Regions from separate parts of the Pantoea sp. ABR1s genome, predicted to be linked through region 3. Evidence: riboswitches for the same ligand, from Rfam matches in the RefSeq annotation. Region 3 holds a riboswitch; each other region holds the start of a gene.

Region 1 (5,690 bases), on a different replicon from region 3:
GACCGGCGGTTGCCAGGCCGCTATCTGCTGCGGCAGAATTCGCACCACCCGCTCGGCCACACTGACCGGTGCCTCTTCCAGGCTGCGCAACTCCACTATGCAATCATCCTCCATCAGCATGGCCCGATCGATAAAGGGCGTGCCGGGCGCGTCAGGTTCAGGTGCGTCATCAAAACGAAACTGCCTGATATGCCAGTCAACAAAGTCACAGTGGATCATGCAGCCGAGCGGTGATGGCGTCAGTTTTAACAATACGCTCAGCGCCATCTGTGCCTGCATTGCGCCCAGCGTCGCTACCGCCGGTCCCATTACGCCTGCCGTATTGCAGTTACCCGAGGCCGTGGGCAGCTGCGGGAACAGCGCGCGATAGCCAGGCGCACCGCCACAGAATCCGCCAACATAGCCTTTGCGTCCCAGCACCGAAGCGCAGATCAGCGGCAGGCCTGCCGGATAACAGACATCGGAGAGCTGATAAGTAATAGCGAAGTTATCCGCCGCATCCACCACCAGATCGATTCCCTCCAGCGCCTGCGGCAGTTGACTGGCGCTTAGCGCGTGTGGATGCGCCTCAACGCGACAGTCAGGATTGCGCTGCGCCAGCGCACGCTGAGCGCAGATTGCTTTGGACTGACCAACATCGGCGACGCCAAACAGCGTCTGCCGGTGGAGGTTGTGCAGTTCAACCCGATCGCCATCGTAAAGACGGATAAATCCCACACCCGCGCCTGCCAGTAACGGCAGCAGCGTTGCACTAAGCCCGCCCGCCCCCACCACCAGCACCCTTGCCCTGCTCAGCCGCTGCTGCCCCGCTTCACCAATCTCAGGCAACATCGTCTGTCGCTGATAACGCTCCATCGCTGCTCCTTAACTGAATTGTGCCAGACCAAAAATAGGCGTAGAAGCAGACGCCATGTCGCGCTGCTCCATCAATCCCGCCTGAAACGCCTCGTGTCCGCCGTGGATTGCAGCAGCAAAGGCTCCCGCCATACGCACCGGATCGCGCGCTTTTGCCACCGCCGTGTTGAGCAGCACGCCATCGAAACCCATCTCCATTGCCTGAGCCGCCTGGCCAGGCGCGCCAATGCCCGCATCAATAATCAGCGGCACATCTTTAAACCACGCACGCATAGCGCGCAGTCCCTCGATATTACGCAGCCCCTGGCCGGAGCCGATCGGCGCGCCCCAGGGCATCAGCACTTCACAGCCCGCTTCCAGCAATTTTTCGCCGACAATCAGATCTTCCGTAGTGTAGGGAAACACCTGGAACCCGTCAGCGCAGAGAATCCGCGCGGCTTCAACCAGCGCAAAAGGATCGGGCTGCAGCGTGTCGGCATGGCCAATCACCTCCAGCTTGATCCACGGTGTGTCGAACAGTTCACGCGCCATCTGCGCCGTCGTCACCGCCTCTTTCACCGTGTGGCAGCCTGCCGTATTCGGCAGAATACGTTTGTTGAGCTGTTGCAGCAGCGTGCGGAAAGCGCCGCCTTCACTGCCTTCCCGTCGCAGGCTGACGGTAATAATCTCCGCGCCTGACGCGTTGATCGCCTGATGCAGAATGTCCGGTGACGGATAACCGGCCGTGCCGAGCAGAAATCGGGATTGCGGAGTAAATTGATAGAACATGGTTAACCTCCCTGCATCGGTGACAGGATTTCGAGCTGGTTGCCCGCCTCAAGTTGCTGGCCGGCATAGCGGCTACGCGGTACAAACTCCCCGTTCAGCGCGGTGGCGACGGTCCGCGGATCGATCTCCTGCTCCGCCATAAGCTCCGCCAGCGTCGTTGCGCTGGTTTCAATCGTGCGTCCATTCAGTTCAACGCGCATGAGTCATCTCCTGAGTCAGTTGCAGCATAAGTTTTTCAGCCATGATCGGGGCCAGCAAAAAGCCGTGGCGGTAGAGGCCGTTAAGTGAGAAACGCCCATTTTCGTAGCGGACTTCCGGCAGGTTCTGCCGGTAAGCAGGACGCAGACCGGTGCCGCTCTCCACGATCCGCGCTTCGGCCAGTGCCGGATGCAGGCTGTAAGCGGCGCTGAGCAATTCCATCATCGCCCGGGCGCTGATCGGGCTGCTGTCGTGGCTTTCCACCATAGTGGCACCCAGCATGAAGTGGCCTCCGGCACGCGGCACCAGATAGCAGGGAAAGCGCGGGTGCAGCAGCCGGACAGGACGGGAGAGTTGTACGTCGGATGTGTGCAGGATCACCATTTCGCCCCGCACGGCGCGCAGGGCTGGCTGCCGATCGGAGGCGTGGATGCCACGGCAGTCGATGATTTTGCCGCCGGGTTTACCGCTGTGAAAGAGGACGCCAGCCTGTTGCAGTTTTTCGCGCAGTTGCTGCAAGGCGCGGCGCGGTTCGAGATGCGCCTCTGCGGCGAAAAACAGGCCGCGGGCAAAGCGGTTTTCCAGTGCGGGTTCAATGTCACCGGGAGAGACCCACTGATGCTGCTGCGTCATGCTGGCGAAGCGCGTCAGTTCGCGGCTGTCACGCGGCGGAGCAACCACCAGCGTGCCCTGCTGTTCCACGCCATCAACGCGTTTCGCCCACCAGCTGGCCGCGTGCTGGCCCCATTCGATCACCTGTGGCGGTGCGCTTTCTGCTTCACACCAGGGCGCGAGCATGCCGCCCGCCCAGTGCGAGGCCGCACGGCAGTCAGGCTGAGTAATAACTTCGACCGTTTCTCCCCGCTCCAGCAGCAGCGTGGCGACACAAAGCCCGGCAACGCCGCTGCCGAGCACCGACCAGCGGCTCATGGTATCCACCGGACAGGAAAAGAAAGATTCAGGATGAGATTTTTCAATTTGGCCTCGTTATCAGTTAACGAAGACCCGTGATACAGAGGGAAAAGGCAGGAACGTTGCGAATGCGCCCCTGCGGCAAGTATCTGATGAGATACCCGTCTTCCTACGCCAGTATCAACTGGGTCAGGTTCTAAGGGTCGCTAAGCCGCGCGGTGCGCTATTAGCCTCTCAGTCTCTCTGGCGAGACTCCCCTGACGGGTTTAGTTGTAAGTTAAGCAGACAGCTTCGTCAAGCAGACTGCATGGAACCGGGTCAGAAAATCGGACTTAACCGGCAGAACCGAAATGCCAGTCAGTTGCGGTTGCCAGCGTCACAAAGGGGCCCGCCAGCGTCTGGTTGTGATGCGCAATAATCTTCTCCGCAGAGAGGTGGGGATTATCGACGGTGGTGTGCGCATCGGAAATCAGTACGACGTTAAAACCCAGCTCCGGGGCTGCCCGACAGGTAGTATCAACGCAGAACTCCGTTTTCATCCCCGCAATCACCAGTTGCTTAATGCCCTTTTGCTTCAGCTGAAGCTGCAGGCCAGTATCCCTGAAACAGCTGGGATATCTTTTGGTGAAGACGACATCACTCTGCGGGTTAGCCTGCAATTCCGGGATCAGGCGCGTCAGCGGGCTTTGCTCGTTAAAAGGGGAATCATCCGGGCCGATATGTCGTGCGAAAAAGAGGGGGACGGCAGAAGCCCGGGCTTTAGTAATCAGAAGTGAGATGTTCGACAAGATCGAATTTGCGGCGAAGGGAGCCTCGGGACCATTAAAAAGGCCCTGCTGCATGTCGATAATTAAAAGTGCACTTACAGATGTAACCATGACGTGTCTCCATTCAGTTTTAAGAACGGAGAACAGCTCCCCGTCCGGTTCGGCGGGGAGTGAGAATCAGTTGTGTCAGGTGCCTGTCACAGAGTCGCTCACGCCGCCGCCAGAGGCGGTGGTGGTGACGGTTGTGAAAGACAGAACTGACATAAACATTTTCTGACCCTGAGTTAATGCGTTCGGTGAAGTCACCCTCAGAAGGATGGCGCTGACATCTACATTACCCTGTACGCCGTCGCTTTTAAAGCGCCTGCAGCGATTGGGTTACCGCATCGGTTATTTCACGAATGCGCGGTTCGGCGCGGCGATAGTAAGTCCATTTCCCGACTTTGCTGGCTTCAACCAGCCCCGCATTGTGAAGTGCTTTCAGGCATAACGAGGTGGCGGGCTGTGATAAGCCCGCCTTGTCCTGTATGAGGCTGGCACAGACGCCATACTGATCGAAGGGATAGAGCTGGGTATAGCCCGCAAACGCTTCGTCAGGATTTTTAAGCCACTTCAGCACTGCCACTCTGGTCGGGTTGGACAGTAACTTCAGGGCATTTTCGGGGGACATGCCGCCTCACAGAATATCAGGATGGATAAAATGGATAGTCAGTATAGCCTTTCTCAGTGCCGCCATACAGGGAGGCGTGATCGACCTCATTCAGCGGATATCCTGATTTAATCCGCGCGGGCAGATCGGGATTAGCGATAAATGAGCGGCCAAAACCAAACAGGTCGCCCCAGCCTTTTTCCAGCACATGCTGCGCTTTATCAGCCGTGTAGCGACCCGAATAGATGATCGGAGAGCGGAATGTTTTCCGCAGTGTGATCCGGAAGCTCTCTGGCATCTCCGGGCTGTTGTCCCAGTCGGCTTCAGCAATGGAGAGATAGCCAACTTCCAGCTCGTTCAGCAGTGCTGCTGCGCGGATGTAGGTCGCGTGTGGATCACTTTCAACCAGGCCGAGATAGACGCGCTCTTCGTCGGTACTGGTAAACAGAGGCGCAAATCTGACGCCAACGCGGTGGCTGCCAAATACCGAGCTGACCGCCTCAACGACTTCTCGCAGGAAGCGCAGACGATTCTCAGCAGAGCCGCCATATTCATCCGTACGGAAGTTGGTGTGCTCAGAAATAAACTGGTTAATCAGATACCCGTTGGCGGAATGGAGTTCCACACCGTCGAAACCGGCCGCTTTGGCATTCTCCGCCGCGCGTCGGTAAAGCTCTACGATCTCTTTAACTTCCGATGTAGTCAGTGCGCGTGGCTCGCTGGGTGCGGTCAATATGCCGGCGCCAGGCCCGGTTTCAATAAATACCCGGACGTTATCGGCTGCGATGGCTGAAGGGGCAACGGGTGCCTGCTTGCCCGGCTGCAGTTCATTATGCGACACGCGGCCAACATGCCAGAGCTGGCAGAAAATCGTGGCCCCTTGCTGATGTACTGCCTCTGTAACCTTTTTCCAGCCGGCGATCTGCGCTTCGCTGTGGATCCCCGGCGTCCATGCATAGCCCTGCCCGCGAGGCTCAATCTGGGTGCCTTCGGTGATCATCAGTCCCGCGCTGGAACGCTGGCGGTAGTACTCCACCATCATCTCGCCGGGAATGTTGCCCGGTTGTTCACTACGGCAGCGCGTCAGCGGCGGCAGTACAATGCGGTTACGAAGCTGAAGGTCGCCCAGACTCAAGGGGGTAAAAAGTGACGGCATGACAAAAAATCCTCTGATGTGTGAAGAGGCGACATTATATTTACACATTTAAATTTGTAAATGTGTAATCTGTGCTTTTTGTCCAGGGCGGTATCGGTGGTTTCTGGCAGAGGGTCACTATCTGGGTGGAGTGCTGACAGCGCGTGGGATTAACAATCTCTCAGCGCAGCGCCTGACTGCGTAAAGTCAGGAGGTGATCCTGCAGACGCCGCTTTCAGGCAAATTGCTTCGCCGGGACGGAGGTGCTGCCTGCAGGATCATAAGAACATTAAGAAGCGTATTTTTCAGTGAACGCCTGCCACTGCTGACGATAAACCTCCAGTTGACTGAGTGCGCCATCAATGGAGGGCTGTGCTTTGTTGTCAGGATTCGGCGTGGCACGAAT
Region 2 (5,690 bases), 1.6 Mb from region 3:
TGATGCTTTATCGCCAGCTGCCAATAGTCATTGATAAACAGGCGCGCGTCATAGCGTTTACCCAGTGCAATCGCCTGAGCGATGGCGGGTTCGGCGATCTCATCGGGCTGATCTTTGATGCGCAGCTGCAGTGTACGAACGCCCATCTTCAGCAGGCGCTCAATCCAGTCGGGGCTATCAACCACCGGATAAAGCCCCAGGCGCGGGGCGGTAGCGGGAAATGCGGGCATCGTTACTCCTCCTTAATGGCATCGGCGGGATGATAAAGCTCACCGCCGCGCCGACGAAAACGGTCTGACATTTGCGCCATGCCCACTTCAACGGGCTCGGCGTGCGTATCCTGACGTGCTGCGAACTCGCGCACCTCCTGGGAAATTTTCATCGAGCAGAACTTAGGGCCACACATCGAGCAGAAATGGGCCACTTTGCCCGACTCCTGCGGCAGGGTTTCATCATGCATAGCCCGCGCCGTATGGGGATCCAGCGCCAGATTAAACTGATCTTCCCAGCGGAACTCAAAGCGCGCTTTGGACATGGCGTTATCACGGATCTGCGCACCCGGATGGCCTTTCGCCAGATCGGCGGCATGCGCCGCGATTTTGTAGGTGATCAATCCCTGCTTCACATCCTCTTTGTTCGGCAGACCCAGATGCTCTTTGGGCGTGACGTAACACAACATGGCGCAACCAAACCAGCCAATCATGGCAGCACCGATACCGGAGGTGAAATGGTCATAGCCGGGCGCGATGTCGGTGGTCAGCGGGCCAAGGGTGTAGAAGGGGGCTTCATCGCACAGGTCGAGCTGTTCTGTCATGTTGCGGCGGATCATATGCATCGGGACGTGCCCCGGGCCTTCAATCATTACCTGAACGTCATATTCCCAGGCAATACGGGTCAGCTCGCCCAGGGTACGCAGTTCGGCAAACTGCGCCTCATCGTTGGCATCCTGAATGGAACCCGGACGAAGGCCATCGCCCAGCGACAGGGAGACATCATAGGCGGCGCAGATTTCACAAATCTCCCGGAAGTGCTGATACAGGAAGCTCTCCTGATGATGCGACAGGCACCATTTCGCCATGATAGAGCCACCCCGCGATACAATTCCGGTCAGACGTTTCGCCGTCATCGGGACATAACGCAGCAGCACGCCAGCGTGGATAGTGAAATAATCGACACCCTGTTCCGCCTGCTCAAGCAGCGTATCGCGGAATATTTCCCAGTTCAGCGCCTCGGCTACGCCATTCACTTTTTCCAGCGCCTGATAAATCGGCACTGTACCGATTGGCACCGGGCTGTTTCGCAAAATCCATTCGCGCGTTTCATGAATATAACGACCGGTAGAGAGATCCATCACCGTATCGGCACCCCAGCGAGTCGACCAGACCAGTTTTTCCACCTCTTCCTCAATAGAAGAGGTCACCGCCGAGTTACCGATGTTGGCATTGACCTTAACCAGAAAGTTGCGGCCAATGATCATCGGCTCCGATTCAGGGTGATTGATATTGGCAGGGATAATGGCGCGTCCGGCAGCGACCTCCTGACGTACAAACTCGGGCGTGATACTGGCTGGCAGATGCGCGCCAAAACTGTGGCCGGGATGCTGTTGCAGCAATACCTCACTGCGGATTCGCTCACGGCCCATGTTTTCCCGCAGTGCGATAAATTCCATCTCCGGGGTGATGATCCCCTGGCGGGCATAGTGCAATTGCGTGACGCAGCAGCCTGCGCGGGCACGGCGCGGTGTCGGCAGTTGATCGAAACGCAGATGATCCAGCCCCTCGTCAGCCAGCCGCTGCTGGGTATAGCCTGAGCTGTTCTGTTCGAGAAGTTCGCTGTCGTCGCGTTCAGCAATCCAGCGGGCGCGCAGCTTTTCCAGGCCCCGATGAACATCGATCTGTGCCGCGGGATCGCCATAGGCACCCGCCGTGTCATAGACCGGTACCGCTTCGTTCTGCTCATAGAGAGGCTGTTCTTTGCTGCCGCCGATGTGAGTCGGGCTTAGCACGATTTCACGCATGGGAACGCGAATATCCTCGCGGCTGCCGGTAATCCAGATGCGGCGGGACTGGGGAAATGCACTGCCGCTTTGCAGGGAATCAATAAATTCCTGCGCCTGGGCACGCTGTTCACGACGGGTTGTTTTTTGGTCAGACATAGCAATCATCCTGTTAAGGGGGAACGATGCTTGTCCGGAGTTCGGAAGGAGTAACCGTATAGACAGCGTTAGCATGCTGGCATACAGAGAATATTTACTCTTGTTCCCTTCGCAGGTTCTAACCTGATCAGGTTCCGCGGATCCCGAATTAACGGTCTCAGCCCAACTGGGCACTCCGACAAGAAGCTGTTTTTACGCTGGTGTCTGATAACAGAGCCAGATGTAAAAACCTTATATTTCAAAGCAAAAATCAAAAAGGTTCTTTGGAGCACTCTCCTCAGAACCTGTTCAGCATAAAAGGGCTACGGGATAATCTCAACCCCTTTGCCGGAGATGATGATTAAGCCGGACGCGCGATATGGCTGTCATTGGCAACCGGCGGGGGGACAAGCTGGTTATCCCATGCCAGCTGGATCAGCTTATCTTCCAGCGTAAAGCGTGCTTCCAGCACTTCACCCACTTCGGAGAGTGCCTGCTGGAAGGTCATGCAGTTCTCGTCGTCGATCGCCTGCTGCAGGTGGCCGTCATACAGCTGCATCAGACGCTCAGTATTGGCTTCCAGCGGTGGATAGATCTGTGCGGCGGCAATCATCGGGCTGTCGCCACTCATTTCGCTGATCACGCGTTCATAGATACTGAAGTGACCCGCAGAAAGATAATCGACCAGACCGTGACAGAAGTTGTCCAGAGCCTGCTCATCAAGACGCGTCAGCGCCTCTTTGTTTGGTTTAAGTCCGACCAGGTGATAATAGGTCACCAGTAGCTGACGACGGGCTTCAAGCCACGAATCGACCAGTTCATTACTGCCACCTACGCGTTCAGCCAGGACGTCTAACTGGTTAAGCATATCTAACTCCATGTGAGTTATAGTTGTTTATCTACACACTTAACATCAGGACTTCAGCGTGCGAGTTGACGCTAAGGATGACGAAATAAATGCAATGCGAAATCTCAAGCGTAGACGCTGGATGGTGGATTGTCAGCCATGAACAGAAACTTTGGTTACCACAAGGTGATTTACCCCACGGAAACGCCGAAAAATTTGGTTTGACCGGCAGTAAAGCCCGGACCATCGGTGAGTGGCAGGGCGAAAAAGTCTGGCTGATTTGTGAGCCGCGTTCTGCCGATATGTTCTCAGTACGACAGCTGATCGATCAGGATGTGGCGCTGTTTCAGCTGGTGGGTCGCGGTGTGCAACTGGCGGAATTCTACCGTTCTCATCGCTGGTGCGGCTATTGCGGCCATGAAATGCACCAAAGCAAACATGAATTTGCCTGTCTCTGCAGCCATTGCCGCGAGCGTTACTATCCGCAGATCGCACCCTGCATCATTGTGGCTATCCGTCGCGGTGATGAAATCCTGCTGGCGAATCATGCCCGCCATCGCAACAAGGTCTACACCGTGCTGGCAGGTTTTGTGGAGGTGGGCGAGACGCTGGAGCAGGCCGTTGCCCGCGAAGTGATGGAAGAGAGCAATATCCGCGTCAAAAACGTCCGTTACGTTACCTCCCAGCCGTGGCCCTTCCCGCAATCGCTGATGACAGCCTTTATGGCGGAGTATGACAGCGGCGATCTGCAGCACGACGGTAAAGAGCTGCTGGATGCGGCCTGGTTCCGTTTTGATGAGCTGCCGTTGCTGCCACCGCCAGGCACCGTGGCGCGCCGCCTGATTGAAGATACCGTCGCCCTGTGCCGCGCCGAAGTGTGAAAGTGCTACACTACACGCCTGTTATTGAGAGAGTGTTGAGATGAGTGAACTGAAGAACGATCGTTATTTGCGTGCCCTGTTACGTCAGCCGGTTGATGTCACGCCGGTCTGGATGATGCGACAAGCCGGGCGCTATTTGCCGGAGTACAAAGCGACACGCGCCCAGGCGGGTGACTTTATGTCGCTGTGTAAAAACGCCGAGCTGGCCTGTGAAGTCACCCTGCAGCCGCTGCGCCGTTATCCGCTGGATGCCGCCATCCTCTTCAGTGACATCCTGACCATTCCGGATGCGATGGGACTGGGTCTCTACTTTGAAACCGGCGAAGGCCCGCGTTTCTCAAACCCTGTGACCTGCCGCGCTGACGTTGAGCGTTTACCGGTGCCCGATCCCGAAATGGAGCTGGGCTATGTGATGAATGCTGTCCGTACCATCCGTAAGAACCTGAACGGCGACCTGCCGCTGATTGGCTTCTCTGGCAGTCCGTGGACGCTGGCCACCTATATGGTGGAAGGCGGGAGCAGCAAGGCGTTTACCAAAATTAAGAAGATGATGTATGCCGATCCCGCTACGCTCCACGCGATGCTGGATAAGCTGGCCGACAGCGTCATCCTCTATCTCAATGCTCAGATCCGCGCCGGTGCGCAGTCCGTTATGGTATTTGATACCTGGGGCGGCGTGCTGACCGGTCGTGATTACCGCGAATTCTCACTCCATTACATGCACAAAATTGTCGATGGCCTGCTGCGTGAAAACGACGGTCGCCGCGTGCCGGTGACGCTCTTCACCAAAGGCGGCGGACAGTGGCTGGAAGCGATGGCCGCCACCGGTTGTGACGCGCTGGGTCTCGACTGGACCACCGATATTGATGATGCACGCCGTCGCGTGGGCGACAAAGTCGCCCTGCAGGGCAACATGGATCCTTCTATGCTCTATGCGGCACCTGAGCGCATAGAACAGGAAGTGGCTGGGATCCTGGAGCGCTTTGGCTCGGGCACCGGGCATGTCTTTAATCTGGGTCATGGTATTCATCTGGATGTGCCACCGGAAAATGCGGGCGTCTTTGTTGAGGCGGTACACCGTTTATCACGTCCCTGGCATCAGGAGTAATCATGGATATTGCCGCACTTCGCGCTGAGCAGTTACAACGCGCCGCTGATGTGGTGCGTGAAGATGATTTTGATGTGCTGCCACCCCGCTTTATCGGCGGGGCGGACGTTGGATTTGAGCAGGAAGGCACCATTACCCGGGCGGCGATGGTGATACTGGAGTATCCCTCCTTAAAGCTGGTGGAGCACCGCATCGCACGCGTTGAGACCACCATGCCCTATATTCCGGGCTTTCTCTCATTCCGTGAATATCCAGCGCTGATGGCCGCCTGGCAGATGCTGGAGCAAAAGCCGGACCTGCTGTTTGTGGATGGACACGGTATTTCGCATCCACGACGACTTGGCGTCGCGTCACATTTTGGCCTGCTGGTCGATGTGCCCACCATTGGTGTCGCGAAAAGTCGCCTGTGTGGCCGTTTTGCCGATCTGGATGCGCAGCCTGGCAGTCGTCAGCCACTGATCGACAAAGGCGAGCAGATAGGCTGGGTATGGCGCAGCAAGCTGCGGTGTAATCCGCTGTTTGTCGCCACCGGCCATCGTGTCAGCCTGGATACCGCGCTGCAGTGGGTCGAAAACTGTACGCGTGGTTACCGGCTGCCGGAACCGACCCGCTGGGCCGACGCGGTTGCCTCGAACCGAACCGCTTTCCAGCGCTGGCAAAACGCGCTTTAACACTGTTTGTGCTGCGGTTTTGCAGTTACACTGCGGCCAGCGAAACGAA
Region 3 (5,690 bases):
AGACGGTTACCGGTAGCGAAGAAGGCGAAGCGCGTGTCCGTGCGCTATTGGGTCTGCGCGACATCTTTGGCGAAGATTTAGCGCAGAACGCCGATCTGGTGGCCCGACTGACGACGTATTACCAGCAGCTGACGACTCAGGGCGCGCGGGCGACGGTGCAACAGTGTATGAGCCAGGCATAACAGCCTGGTGACAAAGCGCTGGCGCAGATGCAGCGCGCTGATTAGACTGACACTTTCCCATCGCGCTGGCCCCTGCCAGCCGTAATATGGATATTGCTGCATGTCGATCGCCTATACCATTACTACCAGCGAACCGGTAAATCAGCAGATTTACCGGTATCTGCGCAAAGATATCGTCACCTGCGCAATTCAGCCGGGCTCGCTGCTCTCGGAAAAAGAGGTATCCGCGCGCTTCAACGTCTCACGCCAGCCGGTGCGCGAAGCGTTCATCAAGCTGGCCGAAGCCGGACTGGTACAGGTATTGCCGCAGCGTGGCACTTTCGTGCGCAAAATCTCCGCTAAGCGGGTGGCGGATGGCCGCTTTATCCGGGAGGCCGTTGAGGTGTCGGTGGTTCGCCGTGCGGCACTGGAGATTGATGATCCGGCTCTGATGGCGCTGGAGCATAACCTGCAGCTGCAGCGCATGGCCGCTGAGCGGCATGACAGCCAGGCTTTTCTCACTCTGGACGATGAGTTTCATCGCCTGATTGCTGAAAGCATTGACTGTAAGCTGGCCTGGGAAACGGTGGAGAACATCAAAGCGGCCATGGACCGGGTGCGGTTTCTGACGCTGAGTGAAGTCTCTCCACCGGACAAGCTGATTGAGCAGCATGAAGAGATTTTTGCGGCGCTGAAGCGTCATGACGCCGATGCAGCCGAAGCGGCAATGCGTCGTCATCTGCAGGAGATGATCTTCTCTATCACCCCGATTGCCGAGCGTAACAGCGCCTGGTTTGAAGCACCCTGAACCTGAAACCGCCCGCACCACCTGATTACCAGGTCGATGCGGGCCTTCGTCATTACCACCATTGATGAAAATGGTGAACCGGTCCGATACCCTTCCCGACCTCCAGCGAATCCGCCTGCAGCAGCGCCTGCTGTAACCAGTTTTTGGCTTCCCCAATCGTCTCTGCCCAGTCAGCATGACGTGGTCGCAACGCGGCTAAGGCTGCCGACAGCGTACAGCCGGTGCCGTGCGTATGACGGGTATTTACCCGCGGCGTACTGAATCGCTGCTCTGCTGAGTGCGTGATCAGCCAGTCCGGGCTCTCCGCCGCCGCAAGGTGACCGCCCTTCATCAGCACAGCCTGACAGCCCAGTGCCAGCAATGCCCGTCCCTGCTCGCGCATCTCCTCTTCATCTGCCGCAATGGCGCAGTCCAGCAACGCCGCCGCTTCCGGAAGATTAGGCGTGATCAGCGAGACCTGCGGCAATAACAGCTCTCGTACACTGGCTACGGCGTCTGGCGAGAGCAGCGCATCACCACTTTTCGCAACCATGACCGTGTCCAGCACGATAAACGGGATTGCCGCATTGCTCAGCCGGGCCGCAACCTGCTCCACGATAGCCGTTTCTGACAGCATGCCAATTTTTGCGCTGTCGATGCGCACATCACTGAGCACCGAATCGAGCTGGGCAGCAACAAAGTCAGGCGTAATGCGATAAACCGAATGCACGCCGCAGGTGTTCTGTGCCACCAGCGCGGTGATGACGCTGGTGCCATAGGCTCCCAGAGCCGAGAAGGTTTTGAGATCGGCCTGAATCCCTGCGCCGCCGCTGGGATCGGTACCCGCAATCGTCAGAGCGTTAATACGCTTCATGATTACCCTCCAGCGTCCAGAGTGCATCAATAAACGCCGTGGCAAAGCTGCCGGGTCCGGCAGCCTGCGCCGCCGCCTTTTCACCCGCCAGCGCCATCACCTGACAGGCGGCCGCGACATTCATCAGCCGATCGCCAGCCAGAGAGCTGAAACCCGCCACCACTGCCGAGAGGGCGCAGCCGGTCCCGACTATCCGTGTCATTAAGGGGCTTCCACCGTGTACAGCAAGGAGTCGCTGACCATCGGTGGCGTAGTCCACTTCACCGGTGACGACCACCAGCGTGCTCCAGGTTTCCGCGAGCTGTTGGGCCGCATCGAGTGCTGCATCCGCCTGATGCAGCGTGTCGACACCGCGCCCGCCGCTGGCCTGTTGTGCCAGCGCCAGAATCTCTGACGCATTCCCCCGAATCACCGCCGGTTGCTGGCTTAACAACTGCTGGCAGAAGTCACTGCGCAGCGTCAGCGCGCCGACGGCAACCGGATCCAGTGTCCAGGGCGTGCCCGCCTGATTAGCCGCGGTGACCGCAGCCTGCATCGCCTGCTGGCGATCGCGGGTTAAGGTGCCCACGTTAATCAGCAGTGCATCGGCCATGCTACTGAACTGGGCAGCCTCAGCGGCATCGATCACCATCGCCGGTGAGGCATGGAGTGCCAGCAACACGTTGGCGGTGAAGTTCTGGACCACGTCATTGGTCATACAGTGCACCAGCGGTGACTGGCGCCGGAAAGCGTGCAGAATGGGCGCGAAGTGCGCGGCAGAAAGGTGTTGAGATTGATGTGTCATCGTAGCTCCCAACCGGCGAACAAGAAGGCGAATGCGGTCAGGCATCAGACTTCCCTACGCTGGCATTATCCAGTTCAGGTCAGCGGGTTTTTCTCAGCCCTTTCCGTGTGGAAAGCGGCACCCCGAGTCGTGTTACGGCTTGCAGCATAGGCAAGCCGCGCAGCGAAAGCAAGCGACTCCCGCCTGGGAAATAATCAGAGCTGAAACAATTCACATGATCCCGATCAACGCCTGAGGGTGCAAAAAAAGGCTTAATGCTGCGGGTTAACGAGATACCTCTTTATAGGTAGCCCCGCTTATTACCCGGATGGGTAATATTTCCCGCAGTGACTCTGGTTACCCCATAATAATTAACCTGCTCGCAGCATCATCGTAAAAAACACTTTATTTCATGGAGTCAGAAAACTCCTGAAGCGGAACTTCATACTATTCAGGATGTATGATGCGATTTTTAGCGCTTATTCCACACCGCCATCGATGGCAGGATATTAATATTGAACGCAGGGGTGCCGTGGCACCCAATGGCAGACAGTACCTCTCCACCTATATCTCCGCCCGTTGCACAGGCTGTGGCGAAATTATTCATCGGGTCTATTATCGCGACATCAGCGATCGGCAGGCGCGCCGCTGGTTAGGTTAGCGTCCCGGCAACGGTCATTCCGGACACAGTTCAGGTTAACAGTTAGTTAGCAATTTGTTAGTCTGGTAACTAATCATCGTCTGACCAGACTCTCTCTATGCCACTGCTGTTTGAAAGCTTAAGCCATCAAATTTACCTGTCAGCCCCGCTGTTTATCCTCATCCTGCTGGGGTACTGCCTGACGCGCCTCGGGAAATGGCCCGCCAGCATCAGCGAAGGGATGAACCGCTTTGTGTTTAACGTTGCCCTGCCCTGCATGCTGTTTCGGGTGATGAGCACCTTCTCGCAAAGTCCGCCGGTGGATGCGCGCCTGTTGCTGGCCTTTTTCGGCAGTTGCCTGCTGGTGTTTATCGTGGGGCGACTGCTGGCAACAAGGCTGTTTAATCTGGATGGCGTAGCGGCGTCGGTTTTTGCGCTGGGCGGCATCTTTTCCAATAACGTCATGCTGGGGATCCCGGTGGCCACGGTGCTGCTGGGGCCAGAAGCCCTGCCCCCGGTGGCGCTGGTGCTGGTGTTTAACAGCCTGATCCTCTGGACCTTACTGACCGTTTCGGTCGAGTGGGCAAAACAGGGCAGCTTCTCGCTGGAAGGACTCTGGCGCACCCTGCTCGGCGTGCTGAAGAATCCGCTGATCATCGGTATTCTCAGCGGTACAGCCTGGAGCTTTCTGCAACGTCCCTTGCCGCTGCTGGCCGCTGAACCGCTAAAGATGCTGGCCTCACTGGCCGCACCCTTGTCGCTGGTGACGCTGGGCATGAGCCTGGCGCACTATCGGGTGCGGGATGGCTTAAAAGAGAGCTATACCATCTGCCTGCTGAAGCTGGTGCTGCAACCGATGACGGTATGGGCTATCGCGTGGCTGACCGATCTGCCGCCGCTGGAGAGTAAAGTGGTGGTGCTGCTGGGATCGATGGCAGTCGGGGTTAACGTCTATCTGATGTCGCAGAAGTTTAATGTCATTACCGGCCCGGCGGCGGCGAGCATGCTCTTTTCTACCGTGTTTGCGGCGGTCACAACGCCAATCTGGATGATGCTGATGACGCTGGCGGGCTATTAACAGCCTAAAAAAAGCCCCTCAGCACACGTGCTAAAGGGCTATTGTCTGAGTGGCGAAAATTTACTCTGCCGATTTGGTACGAATCAGATAGTCAAAAGCGCTCAGTGAGGCTTTAGCACCTTCGCCGCTGGCGATGATGATCTGCTTGTACGGTACGGTGGTGCAGTCGCCCGCGGCGAACACGCCTTTCAGGCTGGTTTCGCATTTACCATCGATGATGATCTCACCCATTTTGTTGCGCTCAACCGCACCTTCCAGCCATGGGGTGTTTGGCAACAGACCGATCTGAACGAAGATACCGGAGAGCGGCAGCTCATGAGTGGTCTGCGTCGTGCGATCGATATAGTGCAGGCCGGTGACTTTGGTGCCGTCGCCTTTCACTTCGGTGGTCTGGGCGTTCAGGATCACATCCACGTTCTTCAGGCTGCGCAGCTTATCCTGCAGCACCTGATCGGCGCGCATCTCACCAGCAAACTCCAGCAGCGTAACGTGTTCAACGATACCGGCCAGATCGATGGCCGCTTCCACGCCGGAGTTACCGCCGCCGATCACCGCCGTGCGTTTGCCTTTAAACAGCGGGCCATCGCAGTGCGGGCAGTAGGTCACGCCTTTGGTGCGATACTCTTCTTCACCCGGCACACCCATGTTACGCCAGCGTGCCCCGGTCGCCAGGATGATGCTGCGTGATTTCAATACTGCGCCAGAGGCGGTTTCGATGGCGTGCATTCCGCCCTCTTTCGCTGCCGGGATCAGTTTGATGGCGCTCTGGCTTTCAATGACGTCCACGTTGTAATCATCCACGTGTGCGCGCAGTGAACCGGCCAGTTTTGCCCCTTCGGTTTTCGGTACGGAGATATAGTTTTCGATATCGACCGTGTCCAGCACCTGGCCGCCAAAACGCTCACCCAGCAGGCCGGTACGGATACCTTTACGTGCTGAGTAGATGGCTGCCGCTGCGCCCGCCGGGCCGCTGCCGATAATCAGGACTTCATACGCGTCACGCTTGTTCAGCTCTTCCGCTGCACGTTTGTCGGCATTGGTATCCACTTTGCTGACGATTTCCGCCAGGCTCATGCGACCCTGACCAAACTCTTTACCATTGAGGTAAACCGCTGGCACGCCCATCACGTTACGTTCCTGAATCTCGTTCTGGAACAGGCCACCGTCGATAGCGGTGTGGCTGATGCGCGGGTTAATCACCGCCATCAGGTTCAGCGCCTGTACGACGTCAGGGCAGTTATGGCATGAGAGTGAATAGTAGGTTTCGAAATGGAAGTCGCTGTCCAGCGCGGCAATCTGATCCAGCAGGCTTTGTGCTTCTTTCGACGGATGCCCACCGGTCTGTAACAGTGCCAGCACCAGTGAGGTAAATTCGTGACCCAGAGGT
Region 4 (5,690 bases), 2.0 Mb from region 3:
GACCAGCCCGGCATCAGCTTTACGGTAGACCTGGAAGCGCAGACGGTCACCGCTGGCGATAAAGTCTATTCGTTCGAGCTCGACAGCTTCCGCCGCCACTGCATGATTAACGGCCTGGACAGCATCGGCCTGACGCTGCAGCACGAAGCCTCCATTTCGCAGTATGAGCAGAATCAGCCCGCCTTCCTGCGCTAATTGAGTAAAATCAGGGCGACATCGGGTCGTAATGCTGATCAGTTAAGATTAGATTTGTAAAGGCTGTCACGGTCAAACGTGGCAGCCTTTTTTCTGGCCGAGCAAGCCGCAGTGCGGGCCAGCGCACCTCTGCTGCTGCCGGGCCGTCCTCGCGCCGCTCACGCGGTACCTTCGGCTTTGACGTCGTGCCGACGAACCGTTCGGGGATCGGCCCTCCCTGGCCGGCCCCGACCTGTCCACGCTTCCCGGCGTGGACTTCTGGCCCACCGTCACGCCTCAGCGCTGCGGATAGCCCTTTCAGCAGCAGAGGCGCGCTGGCCTCCACTCTCGTGCCCTTTTTAACAGCACGCACCAGAAGCTTAAGAGCAGACTGGTGGCGATCAGGAGCAGGCAATCCGCAGCGCTGAACAGAATGAGTCTGCCAGGAGAGCCCGCAGGACGCGGGCGAAAGGCGGGGCGGCACAGGATGTGCCATCCCCGACGGTCCGTCAGGCAGGCGAATGAAGTGAAGGAACCGCGCAGCGGCGCGAGGACCGCCAGCCCCTGAGCGGCACCAGACTGCGTTATCACCTGTCGCTTAACTGACTGGCATTACGACATCGGGTCGCCCTTCTTCTTTATACGTCGCGCACCCGCGCCGACATCACCAGCGCCACTATAGCCAGCCCGAATGCCAGCCAGTAAACCGCCTCATGTCCCAGTCGCTCACTGAGCGTGCCCTGAATAACACCAGCCAGAATCATGCCGGTCGAGATCGAGTTGGTGAACATGGTGGTCGCTGCACCAGGCCGTCCTGGCATCAGATCCTGAAACCACAGCATCCCTATGCCAGCAATAATCCCGACAAACACCGCGTTAAACAGCTGCAACACCATCAGCGACGTGCGGGAATTGAACAGCACCAGCCCCAGATAAAACAGTACGCCAGCCGCCACCGCGATCAGCATTAACCGGCGCTTGCCGATACGCCGTGCGTAATGTCCGGCCAGCAGCATCACCGGGATCTCCAGCCCCGCAGCCGTTCCCATCAGCAGACCGGCCAGCTTCTCAGGCAGCCCCAGCGTGGTGCTGATATAGAGCGGCATATCGATGATATACATAGTGTTGCAGGTCCACATCGCGACTGAGGCCAGGAACAGTAAACGCACATCCCGATCGCGCCAGCCACTTAGCGGCAGCCCGCCGCTTTGCATCAGGGGCTGCGAACGTGGCACCGACGGCACGGTGAACCAGATCAGCAGGATACAGATCAGAAACAGCGCGGCGGCCACCATAAATAGCGTCACAAAGCCGTAGTTCAGCGCCAGCGCGAAGGAGAGCGGCGGCCCAATCACCCACGCCAGCGACAGCTGCGCACGCATCACCGAACTGAACATCACCGCTTCACGCGCCGACTGATCGGCATATTCCCGCGCCAGCGCAAACAGCTGAGGCATTGAGACGCTGGCCAGCGCTGACAGCAGCACGCCCAGCGTCAGTAAGGTCAGATAGTGGCGGGTAAAGGCAAACAGTAGCGCATTGACCAGCGCCATCAGGCAGCAGAAGAGAATGATATGACGACGATCGCCGACGCTGTCAGAGCGCTTTGCCACCAGCATGCTCACCACGATACCGGCCACCGCATTGATGGTGAAAAACAGTCCGACCCAAAAGGGCCGCGCCTGCACCTCGCGCGTCAGAAACAGGCTGAGCGTCGGCGCCTGCAGTGCGCCCGCGATGCCCAGCATGAACGAGGCGACCATAAAAGCGAGGTAAACCGGATTGATGCGGCGCTGCCGCGTTAACAGCGATTTCATACCGAAATCCCTTACAGAACAAACAGAGGGGAAAAAAGAAGGGTAGACGATACCGCGCAACATGAAAAAAGCCAGCAGAGATCATCTGCTGGCGGTGTAAATGCACCCTACTCAGAAAAGCACTCCGCTGAACAGCGAAGTCAGGGTCGAACGCCATTCAGAACTGAATGCCTCCCGCTCTTCCCATAACGCAAAGTTTGCTCTTAAAATAGGGCAAGAAAAACAGAGCGCTTTTCATCGGGAGTTCCTCTTTTATGTCCTCATCACGTCTGAAGCAGCAGTTCATTCGCCTGTGGCAGAGCTGTCAGGGGCAAACGCAGGAGATTACCCTTAGCGAACTGGCTGACCTGCTGCACTGCTCGCGCCGCCATATGCGCAATCTGCTCAACCGGATGCAGGCCGCGGGCTGGCTAATCTGGCAGGCGGAAGCCGGACGCGGCAAGCGTTCACAGCTTACCTTCTGCTATACCGGACTGGCCCTGCAGCAGCAACGTGCCGAGGATTTGCTGGAGCAGGATCGCATCGATCAGCTGGTCCAGCTGGTGGGCGATAAAAATCAGGTACGGCAGATGATCGCCGCGCATCTGGGGCGCAGTTTCCGTCAGGGCAAGCATATCCTGCGGGTGCTCTACTATCGTCCGCTGCTCAATCTGCTGCCCGGTTCGCCGCTGCGGCGCTCCGAAACCCATATTGCGCGACAGATTTTCAACGGCCTGACGCGGATAAATGAGGAAAATGGGGAAATCGAGCCCGATATTGCGCACCACTGGCAGCAGACTTCCCCGCTTCACTGGCGCTTTTTTCTGCGTCCGGCGATTCGCTTTCATCACGGCAGAGAACTGGAGATGGAGGATGTGCTGGCCACGCTGGAGCGTCAGCGCCCCCATCCGCTCTTTTCCCATATTGAGCAGATCGACTCGCCCGCGCCCTGGACGCTGGATATCCGCTTAAGCCAGCCCGACGAGGGATTACCCTGGCTGCTGGGCAGCGTCAGTGCGATGATCCTGCCGCGCGAATGGCCGACGCTGCACGATTTTGCCCGCCAGCCCGTTGGCACCGGTCCTTACCGGGTGATCCGCAATCAGGAGAGTCAGCTGAAGATCGAAGCGTTTGATGACTATTTTGGTTTTCGCGCGCTGATTGATGATGTCTCTATCTGGGTACTGCCCGACATCAGCGATGAGCTGGTCTATGCCGGTGTCCGTCTGCAGGGCGACGGAGCCGATGAGATTCAGGAGGAGAGCCGCCTTGAAGAGGGCTGCTACTATCTGCTGTTCGACCAGCGTTCAGAACAGGGACGCAACGAGGCGGTCCGGCGCTGGGTCAGCTACCTGTTTAATCCTATCGCCCTGCTCAATCACGCCGGTGTCGGCTACCAGCGCTACTGGTTTCCGGCGTATGGCCTGCTGCCACGCTGGCATCATCGGCGCGACCTGACGCCAGTGGAAAAACCGCCTGGCTTAACCCACCTGACGCTGACCTGGTACAGCCAGCACGTGGAGCATGAAGGCATCGCTAACGCGCTGCGTCCGCTATTGGCAGAGCATGGCGTCACGCTGGAGACCCGCGAGATCAGCTACGAAAGCTGGTATCAGGGCGAAGCGGAAAGTGATATCTGGCTTGGCAGCGTGAACTTTACCCTGCCGCTGACTTACTCTCTGTTTGCGCAGCTTTATGAGATCCCGTTGCTGCATCACTGTCTGCCGATCGACTGGCACAGCGATGCGGCCCGCTGGCGCGAGAAAACGCTGCCGCTGGCCGAATGGAGTAAACAGTTAGTCGAAGAAGCGGGTCTGCATCCGCTGTTTCACCACTGGCTGCTGCTTGAAGGTCAGCGCAGCATGCGCGGCGTTCGGATGAATACGCTGGGCTGGTTTGATTTTAAATCCGCCTGGTTCGCGCCACCCGCGCTGTGAGGCTTTCGCCCCGGCGCTGAAATGACTAGAATGTGACGTTCTCAACGGGGTGCCGCCTGCCACCAGCAAGCAGCTGAGAGATACCCGTCGAACCTGATTCGGTTAATACCGACGTAGGGATTTGGGAGGCCTCTGTGCTCAGATCCTTTGCGACTCATCCCCTATTCTCCTGAAGGAGCGCAAAGTGTTAAACAAAGTTCTGCCGGTGCTGCTGTTACTCTCCGCCCCCGTTCTGGCGGCTAAGCCGGTTCTCACGGTCTACACCTACGACTCCTTCTCCGCTGACTGGGGCCCTGGCCCGGCGGTTAAAAAAGCCTTCGAGGCGCAGTGCAACTGCGAGCTGAAATTCGTCACGCTGGAAGATGGCGTGTCGCTGCTGAACCGCGTGCGCATGGAAGGAAAAAGCAGCAAAGCCGATCTGGTACTGGGGCTGGATAACAATCTGGTACAGGCGGCGCAGAAAACCGGTCTGTTTGCCGAAAGTCAGGTCGATACCTCGACATTAAAACTGCCCGGCGGCTGGCACAACACCACCTTCGTGCCGTTTGATTATGGCTACTTCGCGTTTGTCTATGACAAAACCCGGCTGAAGAATCCGCCAAAAAGCCTGAAAGAGCTGGTCGACAGCCCGGAGAAGTGGCGGGTGATCTACGAAGATCCCCGTACCAGCACCCCCGGCTTAGGCCTGCTGTTGTGGATGCAGAAAGTCTATGGCGATCAGGCACCGCAGGCGTGGCAGAAGCTGGCGCAGAAAACCGTGACGGTGACCAAAGGCTGGAGTGAAGCCTATGGCCTGTTCCTCAAGGGCGAAGGCGATCTGGTGCTAAGCTACACCACCTCACCGGCTTACCACATCATCGAAGAGAAAAAAGAGAACTATGCCGCCGCGCCGTTTGCAGAGGGCCACTATCTGCAGGTTGAAGTTGCCGCGCAGTTAGCCAGCAGCAAGCAGCCGGCGCTGGCACAGCAGTTTATGAAGTTTATGGTGTCACCCGACTTCCAGCGCACGATTCCCACCGGTAACTGGATGTACCCGGTAATCGACACGCCACTGCCTGCCGGTTTTAGCGCACTCACTGTGCCCGCCACCGCTCTGCAGTTCTCGCCGGAAGAGGTTGCCAGCCAGCGTTCAGGCTGGATCAGCCAGTGGCAACGCGCCGTCAGCCGCTGATGCCGCGCTGGCTTATCCCCGGTTCGCTCGCCACGCTGCTGTTAATCAGCGTGGCGCTGCTGGCCTTCGGTGCACTCTGGAGCGCCGCGCCAGAGAATGACTGGCGCAGCGTGCTGCAGGATGATTACCTGCATCACGTTATCGCCTTCTCTTTTGGTCAGGCGCTGCTCTCCGCGCTGTTGTCGCTGCTGCCAGCGGTGCCGCTGGCGCGCGCGCTCTATCGACGCCGTTTCCCTGGCCGTCAGCTGCTGCTGCGTCTGTGCGCCATGACCCTGGTGCTGCCGGTGCTGGTGGCGGTATTTGGTCTGCTCACCGTCTATGGTCGTGTCGGCTGGCTGGCGCAGCTGTGCCAGCTGGCAGGGATTGATTACCACTTCTCTCCCTACGGTCTGTCGGGCATTTTGCTGGCGCACGTCTTCTTTAACCTGCCGCTGGCGACCCGCCTGATGCTGCAGGCGCTGGAGAGCATTCCGGCGGAACAGCGTCAGCTGGCGGCACAGCTCGACCTGCGCGGCTGGCACCATTTTCGTCTGCTGGAGTGGCCATGGCTGCGGCGTCAGCTGCTGCCGACCGGCGCGCTGATCTTCATGCTCTGTTTCGCCAGCTTTGCTA

Evidence for each region. Region 3 has a riboswitch for thiamine pyrophosphate ahead of thiM (hydroxyethylthiazole kinase). Riboswitches for the same ligand answer to the same signal wherever they lie in the genome.
Region 1: linked by a shared signal. The riboswitch ahead of ACXKZD_RS22995 (FAD-dependent oxidoreductase) and the one ahead of thiM (hydroxyethylthiazole kinase) in region 3 are both predicted to bind thiamine pyrophosphate.
Region 2: linked by a shared signal. The riboswitch ahead of thiC (phosphomethylpyrimidine synthase ThiC) and the one ahead of thiM (hydroxyethylthiazole kinase) in region 3 are both predicted to bind thiamine pyrophosphate.
Region 4: linked by a shared signal. The riboswitch ahead of thiB (thiamine ABC transporter substrate binding subunit) and the one ahead of thiM (hydroxyethylthiazole kinase) in region 3 are both predicted to bind thiamine pyrophosphate.

The regions. Positions count from the first base shown of each region.
Region 1 covers NZ_JBSZSY010000004.1:390,352-396,041, forward strand. The annotation lists gene ACXKZD_RS22980 (HesA/MoeB/ThiF family protein) at 1-855, opposite strand, end outside; gene ACXKZD_RS22985 (thiazole synthase) at 865-1,623, opposite strand; gene thiS (sulfur carrier protein ThiS) at 1,626-1,823, opposite strand; gene ACXKZD_RS22995 (FAD-dependent oxidoreductase) at 1,813-2,751, opposite strand; TPP riboswitch at 2,883-3,002, opposite strand; gene ACXKZD_RS23000 (cysteine hydrolase family protein) at 3,066-3,611, opposite strand; gene ACXKZD_RS23005 (ArsR/SmtB family transcription factor) at 3,856-4,170, opposite strand; gene ACXKZD_RS23010 (alkene reductase) at 4,187-5,305, opposite strand; gene ACXKZD_RS23015 (hypothetical protein) at 5,574-5,690, opposite strand, start outside.
Region 2 covers NZ_CM173823.1:3,859,805-3,865,494, reverse strand. The annotation lists gene thiE (thiamine phosphate synthase) at 1-230, opposite strand, end outside; gene thiC (phosphomethylpyrimidine synthase ThiC) at 233-2,155, opposite strand; TPP riboswitch at 2,243-2,343, opposite strand; gene ACXKZD_RS18180 (Rsd/AlgQ family anti-sigma factor) at 2,496-3,002, opposite strand; gene nudC (NAD(+) diphosphatase) at 3,092-3,862, shown strand; gene hemE (uroporphyrinogen decarboxylase) at 3,903-4,970, shown strand; gene nfi (deoxyribonuclease V) at 4,973-5,641, shown strand.
Region 3 covers NZ_CM173823.1:1,392,488-1,398,177, reverse strand. The annotation lists gene ACXKZD_RS06460 (mannitol dehydrogenase family protein) at 1-182, shown strand, start outside; gene ACXKZD_RS06455 (GntR family transcriptional regulator) at 283-969, shown strand; gene thiD (bifunctional hydroxymethylpyrimidine kinase/phosphomethylpyrimidine kinase) at 1,022-1,822, opposite strand; gene thiM (hydroxyethylthiazole kinase) at 1,809-2,606, opposite strand; TPP riboswitch at 2,641-2,741, opposite strand; gene ACXKZD_RS06440 (hypothetical protein) at 3,049-3,246, shown strand; gene ACXKZD_RS06435 (AEC family transporter) at 3,344-4,303, shown strand; gene ahpF (alkyl hydroperoxide reductase subunit F) at 4,364-5,690, opposite strand, start outside.
Region 4 covers NZ_CM173823.1:3,405,047-3,410,736, forward strand. The annotation lists gene leuD (3-isopropylmalate dehydratase small subunit) at 1-195, shown strand, start outside; gene ACXKZD_RS16140 (MFS transporter) at 813-1,991, opposite strand; gene sgrR (HTH-type transcriptional regulator SgrR) at 2,246-3,907, shown strand; TPP riboswitch at 3,943-4,045, shown strand; gene thiB (thiamine ABC transporter substrate binding subunit) at 4,092-5,078, shown strand; gene thiP (thiamine/thiamine pyrophosphate ABC transporter permease ThiP) at 5,054-5,690, shown strand, end outside.